One region of the Kitasatospora sp. CM 4170 genome, then DNA from elsewhere that is predicted to be linked to it. Evidence: riboswitches for the same ligand, from Rfam matches in the RefSeq annotation. Region 1 holds a riboswitch; the other holds the start of a gene.

Region 1 (3,927 bases):
CGCCTGGACCGCCGCGCAGGCCGGATCGGCCGCCGACGGTGCCGTCCTGCTGGGAGCCGCCCAGGCGGTGTGGGAGCGGATCGGCGTCGTGCCGCCCGCGCTCGGTCGCCTCCTGAACCACCGCGAGGCCTGCCGCACCCTCCTGCGCCGCCACCTCGCCGAGGAGCAGCTGGCGGGGGCCGAGCGAACCGGCGCCGAGATGTCCCTGTCGCAGGCGGTCGCCTTCGCCCTCGACTGGGAACCGGCCCCGCCCGCCGGGGCCGCGCCCGGGCGCTCTCCCCTGACCGCCCGGGAGCAGCAGGTCGTCGACCTCCTGATCGAGGGCCTGACGGACAAGCAGATCGCCGCCCGCCTGGTCCTGTCCCCGCGCACCGTCGAGGGCCACGTCCAGCGCGTCATGACCAAGCTCGACGTCACCTCCCGGCTCCAGATCGCGACCTGGGCCTTCGGCCTCCGCGCCACCCCGCGCTGAACCCCCGGTCCCCGGCGCCGTGTCCGGCGGTCCGACCGGCCACGTGGTTGTACGTGACCGGTCGGGCCGGGGCGAGCAGGTGATTCCACGCTGTCGCGTACCGGCCCACGGCCCCGAAGCTTGCTCCGACACGCCGGCCCACGACCCGAGCCCAGCCCCCACGTGCGTCCCGCACAACAGTGCGCAGCACGCCCAGCGGGCCGGTCGCGTCACCCCCACCCTCACCCCCGGGACCACCCCAGTGCCCGGGACACACCTCTGGAGCCGCTGTGCACGCGCGCCGCCGCACCTCCCGCCTCCTCGCGCCACTGACCGTGGCCGCGCTGGCCCTGCCACTGGCCCTCGCCGCCACCCCGGCACGGGCCGCCGACAGCCCCACGGCGGGCAGCCCCACCGCCGTGAGCCGTACGGCCGCCGGCCCCACGGCCGCCAGCCCCACCGCCGCCGTCGCCATGGGAGACAGCTACATCTCCGGCGAAGCCGGCCGCTGGAAGGGCAACAGCCTCAGCACCTCCACTAGCCGCGCCGGAACCGACCGGGCCTGGACCGGCAGCTCGTACGACCCGTCCCGGGTCTACGGGGCCAGCGCCGGCAACGGCTGCGACCGCTCGGACGTCGCCGAGATCCGCAGTGCCCCCACCACCGCGCAGTACCAGATCAACCTGGCCTGCTCGGGCGCCACCTCCGCCAACATCCCCCGCGCCGCCGGCGGCGGGCAGTCCTACAAGGGCGAGGCCCCGCAGGCCGACCAGCTCGCCCAGGTCGCCCGCAACTACAACGTCAAGCTCGTCTCCCTCTCGATCGGCGGCAACGACCTCGGCTTCGCCGACGTCATCATCTCCTGCGTCCAGGACTACGAGATCTGGAACTCCTACTGCCACGACGACCAGCAGGAGGCCGTCGACTCCCGGATGGACGAGGCCATGGCCGGCGTCGCCAAGTCCATCGACGAGATCCGCGCCGTCATGACCCAGGCGGGCCAGGCCCCCGACAGCTACCGGATCGTCCTCCAGTCGTACCCGTCCCCGATTCCGCGCAGCTCCGAGAACCGCTACCCGGAGAGCGGCTGGAGCCGGACCAGCACCGGCGGCTGCCCGTTCTGGAACCAGGACGCCGACTGGGCCCGGGACCGCCTCGTCCCGCAGATCTCCGACCGGCTCGCGCGCGTCGCCGCGGCCAAGGGCGTGCAGTTCCTCGACCTCCGGGACATGCTCCAGGGACGTGAGGTCTGCTCCACCGCCACCCGTCTGGCCACCCCCAGCAGCCCGCCCACCGCGACCGGGAGCGAGTGGGCCCGCTTCCTCGACTTCGGCACCACGGTCCAGGGCACCATCGAGGAGTCCTTCCACCCCAACTACTACGGCCAGCAGGCCCTCGGGCGCTGCCTGACCCTGCTGGACGCCAAGGGCGGCGGCAACTGGTCCTGCCGCAACACCGCTGGCCGCGACTCCACCGGCATGTACCTCACCGCTCGGTAGCCCGCCCCGCGACGGGCCGCCCCTCCCGGCCCCACCCGGGAGGGGCGGCCATCACCGGTGAGCGGCGACAGGCCCTTTGGCGGGTTGCCCGGGGAATCTTGTATGGTGCTTGGCGAATCATCCAGAGGGGTGGAGGGACCGGCCCTACGAAGCCCCGGCAACTCCCCGGTCGACTCGGCGTCCGAAGTACGCGCCGCGCCGTCCGGGACCAGTGCCAACTCCGGCCTGTCGCCAATGTGGCGCGGGAAAGATGAGGAGACACGGTGCTCTCTGTGCTGTCCTTCGCCCGGGCGCTTCCCGCCCCGGTCCTTCCGCGTACCCGTCTCGTGCCCGGCGCAGGCAATCGGCCGACTTCTCCGGCCTGCACTCGCTGACCACCCCCCCGCTCCCCGCGGGGAGCGTCCGCGAGCGAAGCCCTGCTGCTCGCGGGATCTGAGACGGAGTACCCATCCATGGAGAACACGAGCGGCGTCGGCGTGCTCGACAAGGTCACCTCGATCCTCGGCACCCTGGAGGCCGGTCCCGCCACCCTGGCCGGACTCGTCAACGCCACCGGCCTGGCGCGCCCCACCGCCCACCGGCTCGCCGTCGCACTCGAACAGCACCGACTGGTCACACGGGACTTGCAGGGCCGGTTCATGCTCGGCCCCCGGCTCACAGAGCTCTCGGCGGCCGCCGGTGAGGACCGCCTGCTGGCGGCCGCCGGCCCGGTCCTCACCCACCTGCGCGACGTCACCGGCGAGAGCGCCCAGCTCTACCGCCGACAGGGCGAGATCCGGATCTGCGTGGCCGCCGTCGAGCGCCTTTCCGGTCTGCGTGACACCGTTCCCGTTGGCGTCACCCTCCCCATGAAGGTCGGCTCCGCCGCCCAGATCCTGCTCGCCTGGGAGGAGCCCGAGCGGCTCCACCGCGGCCTGCAGGGCGCCCGCTTCACCGCCACCGCCCTCAGCGGCGTACGGCGGCGCGGCTGGGCCCAGTCCATCGGTGAACGCGAGCTCGGGGTCGCCTCCGTCTCCGCGCCGGTCCGCGGCCCGTCGAACCGGGTCGTGGCCGCGGTCTCGGTCTCCGGCCCGATCGAGCGGCTCACCCGCCACCCCGGCGCCCACCTCTCCCAGGCCGTCGTCGAGGCGGCCGCCCGCCTCACCGAAGCCCTGCGCCAGTCCTGATCGGTTCGCGTCCTCTTCGTGAAGCGGTTCGCCGCCGGCGGTCGGACGGGCTCCGCCGTTGCGCGGCGGAGCCCGTAGAGGGGGAGGCCCGGGTGATGGGGGACGGGCAGTTTGTTTCCTGCGCTGAGTAGGAGTAATCTCGCCCAGTCGCTCGGCAGGGAGCACCGGACACGCATCGGCGCGGACGGTCCCGGGGCGGCCGATCCCTTGAAACACCACTCCTTCCCTTCCGGGCTGGATTGCGTCTTGTCGCACTCCTGTTCGGGGCAGGGTCTATTCGGCGTGTGTGTTTATCGGGATTGTGGCCGGATTCGCTTTTCGGAGCGGGGGTCGGCTAGAGTTTGAAACGTCGGACGGGGCGAACAGCCGCAGAAGACACCGGCGAGTTGGATGAACGAAGCCCCGGAAACGGAGCGGAAAACGTCTGATAAGCTGGAAACACGAAAGAACGAAGCGCCCGGAGGGTCGGTGTGAAAGCCGCCTGAAGGAAGTGTCCGTTCCTTGAGAACTCAACAGCGTGCCAAAAGTCAACGCCAGATATGTTGACATCCCCGGCCTCAGATTCTCTGGGGTTGGAGATTCCTTTTGAAATAACACAGCGAGGACGCAGTGCGCGGGACCGCCCTATTCCGGTGGTTGCCGTGCCGCTCAACGCGAGTGTGACACCGGCCCTGTTCAATGTCGGGGCCGAGTAATCATTCACGGAGAGTTTGATCCTGGCTCAGGACGAACGCTGGCGGCGTGCTTAACACATGCAAGTCGAACGGTGAAGCCCTTCGGGGTGGATCAGTGGCGAACGGGTGAGTAACAC
Region 2 (3,927 bases), 2.6 Mb from region 1:
ACCACTGCTGGGGCGGCAGCGCGGTGGCCGCGGCGGCGAGCCGCTTGGTGCGGTCGGCGCGCTCGTCGGCGGCCATGGTGAGCCCGGTGTGCAGCGCGTCGGCGGTGGCGATCACGTCGTAGGGGTTGACGCTCAGCGCGTCCTCGCCGAGCTCCGCGTGCGCGCCGGCCTCGCGCGAGAGGACGAGCGCGCAGCCCCGGTCGGAGACCACCGGCACCTCCTTGGCGACCAGGTTCATGCCGTCGCGGATCGGGTTGACCAGGGCGACGTCGGCCAGCCGGTAGGCGGCGAGCGAACGCGGGAAGTCGTCGTTGACGTGCAGGATCAGCGGCTGCCAGGAGTCCGTGCCGAACTCGGTGTTGATCTCCGCGGCCAGCTCCCGGACCCGCGCGGTGTAGTCGCGGTACTCGGCGAGGTCGGTCCGCGAGGGGTAGGCGAAGGCGATGTGGACGACGCGGTCGTGCCACTCCGGGCGGGTGCGGAGCAGGTGCCGGTAGGCCTGGAAGCCGCGCACGATGTTCTTGCTCAGCTCGGTGCGGTCGACCCGGACCACGGTGCGGCGGTCGCCGACGGCCTCGCGTAGCGCGGCGAGCCGCTCCTCGACGTCCGGGCGGTGGGCGCGCTCGCGCAGGAAGTCGGCGTCCGCCCCGAGGCCGTGGACGCCGAGGCGGGTGGTGCGGCCCGCGTGGGTGACGGTGAGGGCCTCGCGGTCGACCTCGGCCCCGAGCACCGCGGCGCAGCACTCGGCGAAGGCGAGCGCCCAGCGGCGGGTCAGGAAGGCGGCCCGGTCGGCGCCGAGGATGCCGGTCAGCACGGACTCGGCCACGTCGTCGGGCAGCAGCCGGAAGTACTCGGGCGGGGCCCACGGGGTGTGCGAGAAGTGGCCGATCCGCAGGTCCGGCCGGGCGGCGCGGAGCAGGGCGGGGGCCAGCGAGAGGTGGTAGTCCTGCACCAGGACGGCGGCGCCGGGGGCGGCCTCGGCGGCCAGCGCCTCGGCGAAGGCGGCGTTGTAGGCGGTGTACGCCTGCCACTCGGTGCGGAAGGCGGCGCCGAAGGCGGGGGCGGTGGGGGTGGCGTAGAGCAGGTGGTGGACGAACCAGAGGGTCGAGTTGGCCACGCCGTTGTAGGCGCGGGCGAAGGTCTCCGGGTCGATGTCCAGCATCCGGACGGCCTGCCCGCCGACGTCGTGGCCGGCCCGGTCGAGGCGGCCGTCCGGGGCCTCCCGGGCGGCCCGGCGGTCCGCGTCGCCGAGGGCCGCGCAGACCCAGACGGCGTCGGGGTCGCCGATCGCGGAGAGCCCGGAGACCAGGCCCCCGCCGCCCCGGCGGAGGGCCAGCGTGCCGTCCTCCGCCGTGCTGAACGACACCGGTCCCCGGTTGGAGGCCACCAGGACCGGGGCGGTGCCGGTCGGATTCGAACGCTCGGTCGTGAGATCGCCCATGATGGGTAGGTTGCCGGGGGCCCGGGGCCGCAAACCCCTCAGCGGGGCAGGTGGCGGCCTGCGTACTCGGGGACGGTGTGCATCGGGGGCCGTTCCAGGGCCGTGACCGGGTGGGTGTGGGCGGTGAACTCCCTGGTCTCCGGATCGCGGGTGAACTGGGTGAGCAGCGGGTGCACCAGATCGGCGGAGGCCTTGAGCCGGTGCGTCCGGTCGAGCCGTTCGAGTGCGGTGCGGTAGATGGTGGCGGCCATCCGGCCGAGCGCCTGGCCGTCCTGGTGGCGGTGGTGGCGCACGCCGACGTCCACCTGGGCCAGGGCGTCCAGACCGGCGGTCTCCAGTGCGTCGACCAGCAGCCCGAGCTCGACGCCGTAGCCGGTGGGGAAGGGCAGCCGTTCGAGCAGTGAGCGGCGGGCCGCGTACTCGCCGCCGAGCGGCTGGACGAAACCGGCGAGTTCCGGCCAGTGCAGGTTCAGCAGGGGGCGGGCGACCAGTTCGGTGACCCGGCCGCCGCCGGACGGGACCACCGCGGCGTCGCCCGCGGCGGAGTCGCTCGGCGTCACTTCGAGCGGCCGGTCGTACATGGCCTTGACCAGCTGGATGCCGGGGTCGGTGAGCAGCGGCCCGACGATGCCGGAGACGAAGGCCGGGTCGAACTCGCGCAGGTCGGCGTCGATGAAGCAGACGATCTCGCCGCGGGTGACCAGCAGCGAGCGCCAGAGCACCTCGCCCTTGCCGGGGGCGGCGGGCAGCCGGGGGAGGATCTCGTCCCGGTGGACCACCCGGGCGCCGGCCGCGGCGGCCACGGCGGCGGTGCCGTCGGCGGAGCCGGAGTCGACCACGACGAGCTCGTCGACCAGCGGCAGGCGCTCCATCAGCTCCCGGCGGACCGTCCGGACGATGTCGCCGACCGTGGCCTCCTCGTCGAGTGCGGGCAGGACGACGCTGACGCTGCCCGCGCGGCCGGCGGCCCGCTTGGCCTCCAGCAGGGTGCGCACCGGACGGTCGGCCGCGCTCCACGAGCGGCGGCGCAGCCAGGACGCCGCCTGCGGGACGAGCTCGGGTGTCGGGTCGGCGGGCACGGGTCTCTCCTCGGCGGGATCGGGTGGAGCTGATCGGGGTGGAAGGGGCGGGTGGAACGGGCCATCTCGCGTGGCGGACGGTCCCGTTCAAGCTTCACGCCTTCGGATACAGTCTTCGTACAGCGGTCGGACCTTCGCACGCCGGGGTCGCCGCTGAGCACGACCGACAACTTCACAGAGCTCATCCAGAGGGACTGAGGGAACGGCCCGTTGACGTCCCGGCAACCTTCTCGCGCGGCTGTCGTCACAGGCCCCGGCGGGACAGGTGCCAATTCCGGCCTGTGGCGCGACCGCGCCGCGGGGAAGATGAGGAGAGAGGCCTCCGCCACCATGGCTATCGACACAGCCGCACCCGTCAGCACCGTTGATCTCGGCCCCGCCGCCGCGCTGTCCTGTCGCGAGTGCGGCACCCGCTTCCCGCTCGGCCCCAGCTTCGCCTGCCTGGAGTGCTTCGGGCCGCTGGAGATCGCGTACGACTTCGGGAGCGAGGGCGCCGAGGCGCTGCGCAAGCGGATCGAGTCCGGCCCGGCGTCGATCTGGCGCTACGCCCCGCTGCTGCCGGTGCCGGCCGACGTCGCCACCAAGCCGAACCTGAACCCGGGCTGGACCCCGCTGGTCAAGGCGGACAACCTGGGCCGCGAGCTCGGCTTCACCGCGCAGCTGCACATCAAGGACGACTCCGGCAACCCGACCCACTCCTTCAAGGACCGCGTGGTCGCCTGCGCGATCGAGGCGGCGCGGGCGTTCGGCTTCACCACGCTCTCCTGCTCCTCGACCGGCAACCTGGCCGGCGCGGTGGGCGCCGCGGCCGCCCGGGCCGGCTTCAAGTCCTGCGTGTTCATCCCGCACGACCTGGAGCAGGGCAAGGTCGTCATGGCCGGTGTCTACGGCGGCGAGCTGGTCGGCATCGAGGGCAACTACGACGACGTGAACCGCTTCTGCTCGGAGCTGATCGGCGACCCGGCCGGCGAGGGCTGGGGCTTCGTCAACGTCAACCTGCGCCCGTACTACGGCGAGGGCTCCAAGACGCTGGCGTACGAGATCTGCGAGCAGCTGGGCTGGCGCCTGCCGGAGCAGATCGTCATCCCGATCGCCTCGGGCTCCCAGCTGACGAAGATCGACAAGGGGCTGCGGGAGCTGGTGAAGCTCGGCCTGGTCGAGGACCGGCCGTACAAGATCTTCGGCGCCCAGGCCGAGGGCTGCTCGCCGGTGTCGGCGGCGTTCAAGGCCGGCCACGACGTGATCCGCCCGGTCAAGCCGGACACCATCGCCAAGTCGCTGGCGATCGGCAACCCGGCCGACGGCCCGTACGTGCTGGACATCGCCCGGCGCACCGGCGGTGCGGTCGAGGACGTGACGGACGTCGAGGTGGTGGCCGCGATCAAGCTGCTGGCCCGCACCGAGGGC

Evidence for each region. Region 1 has a riboswitch for S-adenosylmethionine ahead of RMN57_RS32660 (IclR family transcriptional regulator). Riboswitches for the same ligand answer to the same signal wherever they lie in the genome.
Region 2: another riboswitch for S-adenosylmethionine. It lies ahead of thrC (threonine synthase); the one in region 1 lies ahead of RMN57_RS32660 (IclR family transcriptional regulator).

The regions. Positions count from the first base shown of each region.
Region 1 is NZ_CP134877.1:7,770,749-7,774,675, forward strand. Features, by position in the region: gene RMN57_RS32650 (LuxR C-terminal-related transcriptional regulator) at 1-472, shown strand, start outside; gene RMN57_RS32655 (GDSL-type esterase/lipase family protein) at 742-1,950, shown strand; SAM riboswitch class I at 2,065-2,207, shown strand; gene RMN57_RS32660 (IclR family transcriptional regulator) at 2,403-3,116, shown strand; rRNA gene RMN57_RS32665 (16S ribosomal RNA) at 3,815-3,927, shown strand, end outside.
Region 2 is NZ_CP134877.1:5,175,844-5,179,770, forward strand. Features, by position in the region: gene RMN57_RS22150 (trehalose-6-phosphate synthase) at 1-1,441, opposite strand, end outside; gene RMN57_RS22155 (glucosyl-3-phosphoglycerate synthase) at 1,480-2,520, opposite strand; SAM riboswitch class I at 2,699-2,833, shown strand; gene thrC (threonine synthase) at 2,851-3,927, shown strand, end outside.